Regions from separate parts of the Ectobacillus sp. genome, predicted to be linked through region 3. Evidence: riboswitches for the same ligand, from Rfam matches in the RefSeq annotation. Region 3 holds a riboswitch; each other region holds the start of a gene.
The links. A riboswitch is a leader RNA that binds a small molecule or an ion and turns the genes downstream of it on or off. The one in region 3 is predicted to bind S-adenosylmethionine.

Region 1 (3,969 bases), on a different contig from region 3:
TATTTATATTGTGATCTTTCTAGCATCGTAGAAAGATTAGAAGGAGATACATCTAGACCGTTGTTTAAAAATTCAGAAGGATTCAGCGACCTTTATAAGACTCGGCAGAAATGGTATGAGGAGGCGACGTATACCATAGATACAACAAACAAGGAAATAAATTCCATTATAGAAGAGATTGAATCTTGCTTAAAAAAACACTAAGTAGTCTATACTATCAATAAATGATCGTTCTCTTAGTTGTTTAAAAATAATTGGAGAATAAAAACATTTATGGTGGTGAGTAGGATGTCTACCAATGACTATGTAAAATTTGTGACGCAACAGGTGGTCACATACATGGATAGTCCAAAGCAAGATCGACTCAACAAAAAGTTACAACGCCGCAATGAAAAGGAGCCATTTTTGCAAAAATGGTTTGGTGTAGTTCCTGTAAGTATTAAGTTGATCTATGAAAAAACATTACATCATGAAAAAGATGCAAAATAAATTAAAAATTGACAGTCTTTTATGTAGCCGACCGTAAAAATGTACTTCTACAAGAAGCCATTTTATGGTCGGTTTTCATTTGTGTTAAAACTGAGGCGTAAGAATAGAAAATAGTAGCATTTTTTACTATAATAATGGCAAGGTATAAAAATTATATGTTCTAATAAAGGTGTAATATCATATATGTTTAAAAAAGTCAGTAGTAAATATAGTTTGTTCACAAAAATGTCTTAAATTAATATAAGTACCGTACTTATATTGTTCTATAATGGCAATACAAGAAAAAATTCATATAGTATTGTGAAAGTAATAACATGGTGGATATGAAATGAAAACGCTGCCATGGAGGGAGGAGACAATGGAAAAGTTCTTTTTTAATCATAATTCAGCAGATGTAGAGAATGCAAAGTTAATTGAGTATGCTGAAATGATATACGGAAAAGGGGGTCGTTCTATATTAGAAAACTTAATGGCAAAGGCTTCTATTCGACTCCGTGACCGCTATCCAAACAAATCAGATGAACAAATTTCTTATCTAGTGAATAAAGGATTATACGAAATGTTCAGCAAATATGTAGGTGAGAAAGGAGAGAACTCATAAGGAAATTGCCTCTTGTGAGTCAGCTCTTTTTTTTTGCAACCGTTTGTCTACTTTTATGAATTCAGACAAAATAATTGTAATGGAACATAGTCAAATAAACAGGCAGAATGCATGAACAATTCTTCATTCCCAGATTTTCTACATATCTCCACAAAACAATTGACAATTCATACTATTCCTACTACTATTATATTAATTAAATAAAGTTTTACTTATCAAGAGTGACTGAGGGATCAGGCCCTGTGACGTCCAGCAACCTCCAAATTTGGGAAAGGTGCTACTTCCTGCAGAATATGTATTATTCTGAAAGATAAGTCGTAACAGTGGTCACGGTGTCTCTTTCAGATGAAAGAGGCTTTTTGTGTTGTTTGGAAAACTATGTAGGAAAATAAGTCAGGAATTGAAGGGGGATTATGTTATGAAGAAATTAGCAGTATTGGTCGTGTTATTGATTTCAATTGGTGTTTTAGCAGCGTGCGGGGGACAAGCTCAAACGTCATCCACAAAGAAAGAACTTAAAATAGGTGCAACAGCAGGACCATATTCAGATATGATAACGAAAGCAATTAAACCGCAGTTAGAGAAACAGGGCTATAAGGTGACGGTGGTAGAATTTAATGATTATATTCAACCAAACAAGTCGCTAGCAGAGGGAAGCATTGATGCGAATTTGTTTCAAAATAAGTTGTATATGGAAACATTCGCTAAGCAAAATAATATGCAGCTTTCTGAAGTTATAGCAGTACCAACAGCTCCAATGGGGATCTACTCCAAAAAATATAAATCATTGAATGATATAAAGGAAGGCAGTGCCATTGCCATTCCGAATGATCCAGTAAACGCAGCTCGTGCACTATTAATCTTACAGGATGCAGGTCTTATAAAAATTGATGCAAATGTAAACCCATTAACTGTATCTGAAAAAGATGTGAAAGAGAATACGAAAAAACTTGTATTTAAGCCGATTGAAGCAGCGCAACTGCCTCGTGCCATTGATAGTATCGATCTATCTGCCGTACCAGGTAACTTTGCACTTGCTGCAAAGCTTAATTTATTGGATGCTATACAGATAGAAAAATTGCGACCAGAGCATATCAACCGAGTTGTTGTTAATACGAAGGATGTAGACAGTCAATTTTCTAAGGATATAAAAGCTGCCGTGGAATCGAAAGAGTTTGAAACGATTATTGATAGCGACTTTAAAGGGTTTGGTAAACCAGCATGGATGTTGAATCGAAAGTAACAATCCGACACGAATCTACAAAAAATGATTGACAATTTTTAAGATTCATACTATTATTCAAGTTAGTTGAAAAATCGAATAATTTTTTACTTATCAAGAGTGACTGAGGGATCAGGCCCTATGACGTCCAGCAACCACCGAATTCGGGAAAGGTGCTACTTCCTGCAGAATACTTTTATTCTGAGAGATAAGTCGTAACAGTAGTCACGGTGCCTCTTTCAAATGAAAGAGGCTTTTTATGTTGCAAAGGAGAGAGAGCGTATGATTGAAATTCAACATGTCACGAAAGAATATGGTACAAAACATGGAAAGGTAAAAGCTGTCGACGATGTATCATTAACCATTCAAAAGGGAGAAATTTTTGGGATTGTTGGATACAGCGGTGCGGGAAAGAGCTCTTTACTTCGGTGTATGAATCTGCTTGAATCTCCTACCTCGGGCATTGTAAAAATAGAAGGAATAGAGCTGACAAAGCTTACAGGCAAGGAATTACGGAAGGCTAGACTAAAGATTGGTATGATTTTTCAGCATTTCTATTTAATTAGCTCGAAAACCGTACATGAAAATATTGCTTTTGCACTGAAAGCAGCTGGTAAAACTAAAACCGAAATTGATAAGAGAACAGATGAACTGTTAGAAATGGTAGGATTACATGATAAACGTGATGTATATCCTGCACAGCTCAGTGGCGGTCAAAAACAACGTGTTGGTATTGCTCGTGCGTTAGCGAATGATCCATCTGTGCTACTTTGTGATGAGGCTACTTCCGCACTTGATCCAAAAACTACGAAATCAATCTTAAAACTATTGCAATCTATTAATAAAAAGCTTGGTCTTACTATTGTATTAATTACGCATGAAATGGAAGTTGTAAAGGAAATATGTCATCGGATAGCCGTGATGCAAGAGGGTCATATTGTGGAGGAAGGAAACGTATATGACGTATTTGCTGATCCGAAAGAACCTATAACGGTGCAATTTATTGAGAGTGTTTTGCAATTTGAAATTCCAGAACGTATTATCGAAAAACGGACCGGAACGATTATTAAAATTCAGTTTAAAGGAAGCATTGCAGAAGAAGCTATTGTCTCTGATGTATTACAGACTTTTCGCGTTAAAGGAAATCTTCTACATGGAAAAATTGAATACATACAGGAAACACCGCTGGGGATTTTTGTAATGGAATTGATTGGTGAGAAGGATGAAGTACAGCGGGCGATTGACTATATAACATTGAAAACTCAACATGTCGAGGTGATCCATCATGGTATCTAACATTATTCAAATTCTACCTGACTTAAATAAAGCATTTTTTGAAACGCTCTACATGGTAGCACTTTCTCTTGTTGTTTCTATTTTAGTTGGCTTACCACTCGGTATTCTATTATTCGTTACGGATAAAGGGCTTTTTTTGGAAAATAAAGCACTAAAAACAATAGTAGGATTTTTTGTAAATATTATACGCTCCGTTCCGTTTATTATTTTACTTGTAGCACTTTTGCCGTTAACGAAGTTGCTTACGGGTACAACAATAGGTCCGACTGCTGCAACGGTATCATTATCGGTTGCTGCAATACCCTTCTTTGCACGTATTGTTGAAACGTCTTTTCGAGAAATCGATAAAGGAGTCATTGAA
Region 2 (3,969 bases), on a different contig from region 3:
ACAATTTCTTTATTTTCCTAGCAGCATCGTCTTAAAGTTTGGAAGATTAAATAAAAACGACGTTCCCCTATGCTATTTTGCAATGGTATTGTCATGAACTATTCATATAGATTTCATGCAAAGTTCACTTAGGTCTGATAAAGTAAAAGAGTATTAGAAAACAGAAGAAAAAGGTGGTTTCTGTTATGCAACAGATGATTCAAGCACAAATTGCAGAATGGACAAATTTTTTATTTGTATATAAATTTGCGTTAGATGAAATGGATACGAAATTAACGATTTTAAATGAAGAATTTCAATTTGTACATCAGCACAATCCAATCGAACATATTAAATCAAGAATTAAAAGCCCTGAAAGTATTGTAAGTAAGCTAGAACGTAAGGGGCTTGATATTACAGTGGAGAATGCTAAAGAGCACATTCATGATATCGCTGGTTTTCGTGTTACGTGTTCCTTTGTTTCCGATATTTATAAAATTTATGATATTATTCAAAGTCAAGATGATATTAAAGTGTTACGTGTAAAAGATTATATTCAAAAACCGAAGCCAAACGGTTATCAGAGTCTACATCTAATTGTGGAAGTGCCAGTCTTTCTTTCTACACGAACCGAGCATGTGAAGGTGGAAATTCAAATTCGAACCGTAGCGATGGACTTCTGGGCAAGCCTTGAGCATAAGATTTATTACAAGTTTGATCAGACAGTTCCGAAACATTTGACTGACCAATTAAAAGAGACCGCAGAAATGATTCAATATTTGGATGCGAAAATGAAACGACTTAAAGAGGAAATGGATAAAATAAAAGATAAAGGTCGGAAAGATACGTCTAAGAAGAAAGTCAACGAGGGTTCTCTTCTTCGTCTTATGTAGAAAAACGAGCATCGGATTCATCCGATGCTCGTTTTTTTAGACAGTGGGTGTAAGGTGGCTTGATTTTCTTTCAATAAATTGTGTACAGGAGCTTACAATTTTATCTTTATCGAAATCCATGGAGGCAACATGATAGGAATTTGTTAAAGGTATTACATGTTTTTGAGTAGAGCCGATGGCATCGTATAGGTGATGTGCAGAATTGGCAGGTACGACATGATCTTCTTGTGAATGCAAAAGCAAGACGGGGCAATGAATCGATGACAGTCTCGCTTTTGCAAATGGAATCAAGCGAAGAAGCTGTCGGATGGATGCAACAGGAACAGTATCATAAACGATTTCATGCACGGAAGAGTCTTTTATATCAGGAGCAGATTCCTCAATATATCTTGGAGAATCCGTTGCTTCATATTTTTCATAGCAAGGGACTGAAAAAGCGGCATTGATCGTAATTACACCAGCGCATGGATAGGAGTGAGCTAGTGTGAGAGCAAGCGTTGCGCCCATGGATTGTCCAACTACATAAATATATTTACAATGTGCTGCAAGTTGTTTATATCCTTCTTCCAGGCTTCTAATCCAGTCCTCATAGTAACATCGCTCTAAATCTTTATAATGTGTACCGTGTCCCTCGAGCCGAACGCCTAACACTGTATATCCCTTTTCTGCAAGCCTTTCGCCTACATATCGCATGCTTTGCGGTGTACCATTAAATCCGTGCGAAACTAAAATGCCAATATCATTGCCTTTAAAGAAAAACGGTTTTGCTCCAGGTAATATAGAATAGGGTTTCTTCAATGTGCATGTCTCCTTTTTAATAAAATAAAAAACTCTCTCTGCGTTTGGTTGCAAAAAGAGATGCATCATTTTATCAACCAAAGCAGTAGCTTTGGTGGTAGAAGCACCTTTCCTAGGGTAGGTTGCTGTGAAGTCATCAAGCCAGATCTCTCGTTCACTCTTGATAATGTATAAAGTTTTTAATTCCAATCGGTTTAGTTTGTTTTTATTATCCTATCATTTCATGGTAGTAAAGTCAACATCGGATAGGGGCATATAAAGTGATTTTATCTCGTATTAATGAGGTCGTTCACCTTTCGCTGAGCGGGGTTTCACGGTATCATTGTTTCCATATAAAATGACTTACAAAATCATAACAGGTAAAATGAGGTATACTACTAAGTGTAAAAATTATTTATATGAAAGAGAACGGAATAAAAAGGAGTTCATAGTATGTCTGATCAGTTAGATTTAAAAAAGTTTGAGAAGAAGATTTTAATTCGAAATATTGAGTATCGGGATATCGATAGTATTATTGCTATGCAGGCTTCCTGCTTTCCTGGTATGGAACCATGGACACGGGCGCAATTAGAGAGTCACTTGGAGCATTTCCAGGAAGGCCAATTTTGTGCAGAGTTTGAGGGGGAGATTATTGGTTCTTGCTCTAGCTTGCTTATTAACTTTGATGAATACGATGATCGTCACACATGGGATGATATTACAGATAATGGGTATATAACGAATCATAATCCGGATGGCTACAATATGTATGGAATTGAGGTTATGGTACATCCTGGTTACCGGCGCATGAAAATTGGGTATCGGTTGTATGAAGCACGTAAGGATTTAGCTCGCCGCCTTAATTTAAAGAGTATTATTATTGGGGGACGAATTCCTAATTATCATAAATACTCGGATACATTATCTCCAAGAGAATATGTCGATGAAGTTATTTTGCATAAAATATACGATCCGGTTTTATCGTTTCAAGCATTAAATGGCTTTATGTTAATGCGGATTAATCCGGGATACTTGCCTGACGATAAAGCATCGAAGCAGTATGCTACCTTGATGGAATGGAACAATGTAGATTATCAACCAAATACGAAACGTTATTATAAAACATCGTTTCCTGTTCGGATTTGTGCAGTGCAGTATATGATGAAGCAAATTCATTCCTTTGATGAATTTGCAACGCAAGTGGAGTATTATACCGGTGTTGCATCGGATGCAGGCTCTGACTTTGCCGTCTTTCCAGAAATTTTCACGACACAGTTGATGTCATTTATGCATGAGAAGGCGCCGAGCCTAGCGGTACAGCGAATAACAGAGTATACGGAGAGCTATATCAGTTTGTTTACAGATTTAGCTGTAAAATACAATGTTAATATTATCGGAGGCTCTCATTTTGTCGAAGAGGATGGAAAAATATATAACATTGCCTATTTATTCCGCCGAAATGGAACCATTGAAAAGCAATATAAGCTACATGTAACACCTAATGAAACAAAATGGTGGGGAATTAGTGAAGGGGATGAAGTAAAAGTATTCGATACAGATTGCGGGAAAATTGCGATCCAAATTTGCTATGATATTGAATTTCCAGAGCTTGCACGGATTGCATCAGACAGGGGGGCACGAATTATTTTTACCCCATTTTGCACAGAAGATCGCCAAGGATATTTACGTGTTCGGTACTGCTCGCAAGCACGCGCCGTCGAAAATCAAGTCTATACAGTTATTGCGGGGACAGTTGGTAATCTACCTCAGGCTGAAAATATGGACATTCAATATGCCCAGTCTGCTATATTTTCTCCGTCAGATTTTGAATTTGCACGCGACGGAATTGTAGGAGAATGCAATCCAAATATTGAAATGGTAGTAATCGGAGATGTTGATTTAGAAATTTTACGAAGACAACGACAATCCGGAACGGTTCGTCAGCTAAAGGACCGTAGACGCGATATTTATTCCCTTCATTATAAGAAGTAAGATGAGGAATAAAACAAAGAGACGATTATCTAGCATCTTGTTTTTTTAAGATGTTCTAGATAATCGTCTCTATTTATACTATGATAGTAGTAATTATCTTTTAAATCATCATTATACTCTTTTAAAACGTCCCACTACTTCTACCGTTTCTGTAATATTAATGAATGCAGTAGGGTCTACTTGGCGGACAAGACGTTTTACCTCACCTAATTCGTACCGAGTTATCACTGTATAGATTACTTTCTTAACATGATCTGTATAGGCTCCGACAGCGTCTACCATCGTAATACCGCGTATGCATTGATTAAGCAATGCTTGTTTCACATCT
Region 3 (6,039 bases):
CAAAAGCTACATCCATTTTCTAATGTAGAGCAATTTGCTTCAATTGAACAGATTCCACCATTTTCGGGTATTATTTTTTCGAATGAATTATTTGATGCCTTTCCGGTAGAGGTAATTGAAAATACAGCACATGGTTTAATGGAAGTACTTGTAACGTTAAATGAACAGGGTGAACTTGTTGAGAAACAAATCCCCATACAAAATGAAGCTATTTTACACTATTTACACGTTCATGATCTACAATTAAACATTGGACAACGATTTGAAGTGCCGTTACAAATGAGTAGCTTTGTGCAACAAATGGCAAGATGTTTGCAACAAGGAGTGTGTATTACTGTAGATTATGGTTATACGAATGAGGAATGGATGCATCCTGTTCACCGAGATGGCAGCTTGCGTGGCTATTATAAACATCAGCTGATACGCAATCCATTGCTTCATCTGGGTGAGATGGACGTTACCTCTCACATTCATTGGGACGAATTGCAGCGTGCAGGTGAACTTGTTGGGTTAGAGACGGTATTACGTCAAAAACAGACTAGCTTTTTACTTTCAACTGGTATTTTAGAGAAATTAATTGATCATCATGACCGAAATCCATTTTCAGAGAAACAGAAACATAATCGTGCAATCCGTTCCTTAATCTTACAAGGTAGTATGAGTGACTATTTTAATGTAAGTATACAACAAAAAGGATTGTCGAATTTTTCAATAGAAGGATTAGTAGACTCGTCTATGCTTCAGTTATAATCTTCAATTTCGCTCGGCATTATAGAATAAGATGAAAGCAACACGTGTAGATCATTACAAGTTGGAATTAGCGGCGATTTATAGTAAGGGAGAGTAGTGGGAAAGCATTCAGCTTATCAGGGTAAGTACGGGGTAAGTAAAGTGAGAAAGCAACATTGAAAGTGAATGTTGCTTACCTTTTCCCCTAGTTAAAATAATACGTTTACGAGTTGGATTACTTTTTTATTTTCTACATTATAATATATTTCCAACCCTTTTCTTTCACTCGTTACGATTTTTGCACTTTTTAGCTTTGCAAGATGCTGTGAAATGGTTGATTGAGGCATATTAAGACGTGTATACATTGTAGATACGTTGCATGCACCACGGTCAATCAATCCTTTCACAATACAAAGGCGAACAGGGTGAGCAAGGACTTTTAACATCTCTGCATTTCCCTCAAATTTCTCTGTTTCTTCTTGGAATGAATCGATCATGTAAGGTAACACCTCCATATATACTAATAGCACCATACATATACATAACAAAATTTTATGATAAATAGTATACATGTTGCAAATATTTAGTCAAAAAGTAAAGAAATCGTAAGAAAAGTGTAGCTGTGTAAATTTCCTCATAGAAATAAGTCATTACAATGAAATATCAACTTAAGTGATTGTTATATATTTGTGTAGGCTACTACTTAGCATAAATTTAAAGTTAATGTAAAGATATGGAGTTATTCGCATGATTTTTGTAACAATTTTGTAATAATCAACTCCCTAATTGTATCATATTTATGTCTCTTTATGTAGTGAATAGGATGAAGAACAGAAATGTAGTTTAAGGCGAGGATATTATATAAAGAGAGGAGAGAAGAACAGCGTGTCTTCCCTCCTTTTTTGTTTATAATTTGTCAATATGGGCTAAAGCATTTGTGAAATCTTGTTGTAGATCTTCGTAGTTTTCTAATCCTACAGAGAGTCGTAACAGGCAGCGAGTTATACCACGTTTTTGACGTTCCTCTTCCTTCATCGCGGCGTGTGACATAGTGGCCGGATAGGAGAGAATGGATTCCACAGCTCCTAGACTAACTGCAAATACAGGCAATGTTATGTGTTCTAGAAAGGTTTGTAGCGCAGACTCATTTTTTAATTCAAATGAAAACACAGCACCAGGATGTTTTGCTTGTTTTTGCTGAATCTCATAACCGGTATGTTCTTTAAGACCAGGATAATACACACATTTTATTTTTTCATGATGCTGTAAATAGGAAGCGAGTTTTTGGGCAGAATAGGCAGACTGTTCAAGTCGGACATGTAAGGTTTTTATGCCGCGTAGTACCAGCCAGCTATCATGGGGTCCAAGTATAGCACCAAAAGCATTTTGTAAGAAAGCAAGGCGTTCTCCTAGCTGTTCATCCTTTACAACAGCTAAACCCGCTGTAACATCGCTATGACCCGACAGGAACTTTGTAGCACTGTGCAGAACAACGTCTGCACCAAGAGTAAGAGGTTGCTGATATAGCGGAGTTAAGAATGTATTATCAACGAATGTAAGAGCACCAATCCTTTTTGCTAAACAGGAGATTGCTTGAATATCTGTAACCTTTAACAGCGGATTAGAAGGCGTTTCAACATAGAATAATTTTGTATTTGGTAAGATGGCATCGGTAACAGCTTCTATATCTGTCATATCTACGAATGTATGTAAAATGCCATAGCGAGATAAAACTTCTGTAATCATGCGATACGTGCCACCGTATACATCTTCTGAAATAACTACATGATCTCCTTGTGATAGTAATAAAAAGCTTGTCGAGATGGCTGCCATTCCTGATGAAAATGCAAAGCCTCTTGTCCCTCCTTCTAACTCAGCGATGGTTTCTTCTAACGCTTCTCTAGTAGGGTTGCCAGAACGACTATAATCGTATTTCCCAAACTCATTGACACTAGTTTGGTGAAATGTGCTTGTATTGTATATCGGTACACTCACTGCCCCTGTATGGGGGTCTACTTTGTGACTATTGTGAAGTAATAATGTTTGTACGGAATAGGATTCAGTCATGCTTCTACCTCCTTGTGAAGAGCAGCGAATGCTCTTTCTAGATCTGTCATTAAATCGGTGATATGTTCAATTCCTACTGAAAAACGTAATAGACGGTTACAAATTCCCCGTTGTGTTCGAATTTCAACAGGAATATCAGCATGCGTTTGTGTAGCAGGATAAGTGATTAAGCTTTCCACTCCACCAAGACTTTCAGCAAATGTAATAAGGGAGAGTGCTTGCAAGAATGGATTTATCCATTCTTCCCGTGCTAAACGGAATGAAAGCATACCTCCGCGTCCTGGATACAATACATCGGTTACTTCATCTATTTTTTGTAGGTAGGATACTAATTGCTTCGCATTTTCTTCGTGTTTGTTCATTCGAAGAGATAATGTTTTCATACCGCGCATAAGAAGCCATGAGTCGAAGGGACTTAACACTGCCCCTGAGGAATTATGATAATAGGCCAGAGATTCGCATAATGTTTTTCCTTTTGCGACGATAAGGCCGCTGAGTACGTCATTATGGCCACCTAAATATTTGGTAGCGCTGTGAATAACAATATCAGCACCAAGGCGAAGAGGCTGCTGTAAAATAGGTGTGTAAAACGTATTATCAACGATAAGCAGCACATTATGCTCGTGGGCGATCGTAGCAATTGCTTCAATATCAGCAGTATGCATAAGTGGATTTGTTGGAGTTTCTAGAAAAATTGCTTTCGTTTGTGGAGTAATAGCTGCTTGCACTTCAGCAGGATACAATGTGTTTACGTATCTACATCGAATATTCCACTTTGCCTCATAATCACGTAGTAAGCGAAAAGTTCCTCCGTATAAGTCTTCTGAAACAATTATTTCATCTCCTGATTGAAATAGGGAAAGAAGCAATGTAATGGCAGCCATGCCTGAGCTACAGGCAAAGCCCTGATCCCCTTCCTCTAATTCTGCAATTGCATCTTCCACTATTTTGCGAGTAGGATTACCTGTACGAATATAATCATAGCCACTTGATTGTCCAATGCCTTCGTGACGATAGGCGGTTGAAAAGTATACGGGAGGATTGACGGTTCCGGTTACGTCCTCACTTCTATTTCCAATTTGAGCGAGCTTTGTCTCTATAAATTTCATAGTAATCCCTCCTAATTAAAATAAAAAACCTTCTATAAGAAGAAGGTTTTAGTAACAGCACTTCTTCTTATCTGTCAAATTCAAATGAATCTGCTGGAATTAGCACCTTGTTAACATCAAAGTTAATGGTTGCTGAGGTGTCAATGGGCCAGTCCCTCTACCTCTCTCGATAAGAATATATGGAATTGTATGAAGTCTTTCTAATAAAGTATATCAATATCAAGAGAAAAGCAAACATTTTTTGATTATTCGAAAGAATTAGTAAGGATTATTACGTGCGAAAATAATAAATTATTCATTTTTTTCTGAAAATATATTGACGTTTTGGAGTAACCCATGCTAAATTAGTGGAAAATTGTATATTTACGATCTGGTAATGGTGAAACTCTTATCGAGAGTGGTGGAGGGATAGGCCCTATGAAGCCCGGCAACCTTCAAACAGGTGTTTGAAACGGTGCTACAACCTGCAAAACGATGGTTTTGCGTGATAAGAGGAGGAAAAAATGTCCCCCTCTTCTTTTATTGGAAGTGGGGGTTGTTTGGTTTGACTATAAGGAGCGTGGCAAATGGGCAACTTAAAAGAGAGACTAGGGCAAGGAATATTAATAGGGGACGGGGCAATGGGGACGATGCTCCATTCATACGGTTTACAAAGCTGCTTTGAAGAGTTAAATATAACTGAGCCTGATCGAATTAGTGGAATTCATAGGCTTTATGTAGAAGCGGGAGCAGATGTAATTCAAACTCATACGTATGGGGCAAATGAAGGAAAACTTCGGATGTATGGCTTAGAAAATAATGTGAAGCAAATTAATCGTGCAGCGGTTCGAAATGCTCGAACAGCAGCTGATTCGAATACAGTTGTACTCGGCACAATCGGTGGTATGAAACATATTGGATCAGTTATGACGACTGAGGTTGAACGAGAATTTATGCTTATGGAGCAAGCTAATACATTACTTGAAGAAGGGGTAGATGGACTTCTTCTGGAGACATTTTATGATGAAATAGAGCTCTACCATGCACTTGGAGTATTACGTAAGGCTACAGATCTTCCTATTGTGGCGCAAGTTGCGTTACATGAAGCAGGCCTTACGCAAAGCGGTCGATATATTGAACAAGTACTGCTTGAATTGCAACAAAGGGGCGCTGATGTTGTAGGATTAAATTGTCATCTGGGACCGCTTCGCATGATTGAATCATTAGAAACCGTGTCATTGCCAAAGGAAGGATTTTTATCCGCATATCCGAATGCTGGGTTACCAAAGTATGATGACGGAAAGTATGTGTACGAAGGAACGGCAGATTATTTTGAACATATGGCAAAAGGGTTTATTGAGCAAGGAGTTCGTCTTCTTGGTGGTTGCTGTGGTACGACTCCAGAGCATATTCGTGCAATGAGACATGCATTGGATGGGCAATCGCCAATATATGAGAAACAGATTAAAGTTCGGCCCACACCTATTGTTGTTACGCAGCCAGTTCTAGCAACCAATTCTAGTTTGTCAGAAAAGGCGAAACTTGAAACTACCGTTATTGTAGAGTTAGATCCGCCGAAGCAATTGGTAACGCAACGCTTTTTTGAAGGTGCAAAGGCGCTAAAGCATGCGGGAGCAGATGCAATTACGCTTGCTGATAATTCCCTAGCAAGTCCGCGTATTTCAAATATGGCAATGGGAGCGCTTTTGCGGCGATATGATATTCCTGTTCTGGCCCATTTAACATGCCGTGATCATAATTTAATTGGATTGCATTCGCATTTGCTAGGGTTGTCTTCTTTAGGAATCCACGAAGTATTAGCTTTAACAGGGGATCCAGCTAGAGTAGGCGATTTTCCGGGTGCTACATCTGTATTTGACGTATCCTCATTCGAGTTAATTCGAATGATAAAGGAATTAAATGCTGGTCGATCTCCACTAGGAAAATCTATTGGTGTGCCAACATCATTTTCTATAGGTGCGGCTTTTAATCCAAATGTTCGTCACTTCGATGCAGCAGTTCGAAGAATGGAGAAGAAAATCGAGGCAGGCGCAGATTATTTTTTAACACAACCTATTTTTGATAAAGAAGTGTTAGTGAAAACATATGAGGCAGTTAAAGACTTTTCAACCCCTATTTTTATCGGAATTATGCC

Region 1: another riboswitch for S-adenosylmethionine. It lies ahead of AC11ZT_RS02530 (MetQ/NlpA family ABC transporter substrate-binding protein); the one in region 3 lies ahead of AC11ZT_RS01350 (bifunctional homocysteine S-methyltransferase/methylenetetrahydrofolate reductase).
Region 2: another riboswitch for S-adenosylmethionine. It lies ahead of AC11ZT_RS09780 (alpha/beta hydrolase); the one in region 3 lies ahead of AC11ZT_RS01350 (bifunctional homocysteine S-methyltransferase/methylenetetrahydrofolate reductase).

What each region holds. Positions count from the first base shown of each region.
Region 1 is NZ_JBXKMX010000055.1:2,878-6,846, reverse strand. Features, by position in the region: gene AC11ZT_RS02545 (shikimate kinase) at 1-204, shown strand, start outside; gene AC11ZT_RS02540 (YqzE family protein) at 289-489, shown strand; gene AC11ZT_RS02535 (hypothetical protein) at 848-1,090, shown strand; SAM riboswitch class I at 1,300-1,407, shown strand; gene AC11ZT_RS02530 (MetQ/NlpA family ABC transporter substrate-binding protein) at 1,509-2,333, shown strand; SAM riboswitch class I at 2,421-2,527, shown strand; gene AC11ZT_RS02525 (methionine ABC transporter ATP-binding protein) at 2,595-3,608, shown strand; gene AC11ZT_RS02520 (methionine ABC transporter permease) at 3,598-3,969, shown strand, end outside.
Region 2 is NZ_JBXKMX010000213.1:68-4,036, forward strand. Features, by position in the region: gene AC11ZT_RS09775 (GTP pyrophosphokinase) at 186-872, shown strand; gene AC11ZT_RS09780 (alpha/beta hydrolase) at 909-1,670, opposite strand; SAM riboswitch class I at 1,738-1,840, opposite strand; gene AC11ZT_RS09785 (GNAT family N-acetyltransferase) at 2,103-3,641, shown strand; gene AC11ZT_RS09790 (YitT family protein) at 3,753-3,969, opposite strand, start outside.
Region 3 is NZ_JBXKMX010000034.1:52-6,090, reverse strand. Features, by position in the region: gene AC11ZT_RS01370 (class I SAM-dependent methyltransferase) at 1-750, shown strand, start outside; gene AC11ZT_RS01365 (ArsR/SmtB family transcription factor) at 939-1,226, opposite strand; gene metC (cystathionine beta-lyase) at 1,636-2,796, opposite strand; gene AC11ZT_RS01355 (methionine biosynthesis PLP-dependent protein) at 2,793-3,905, opposite strand; SAM riboswitch class I at 3,970-4,081, opposite strand; SAM riboswitch class I at 4,291-4,399, shown strand; partial or broken gene AC11ZT_RS01350 (bifunctional homocysteine S-methyltransferase/methylenetetrahydrofolate reductase) at 4,472-6,039, shown strand, end outside.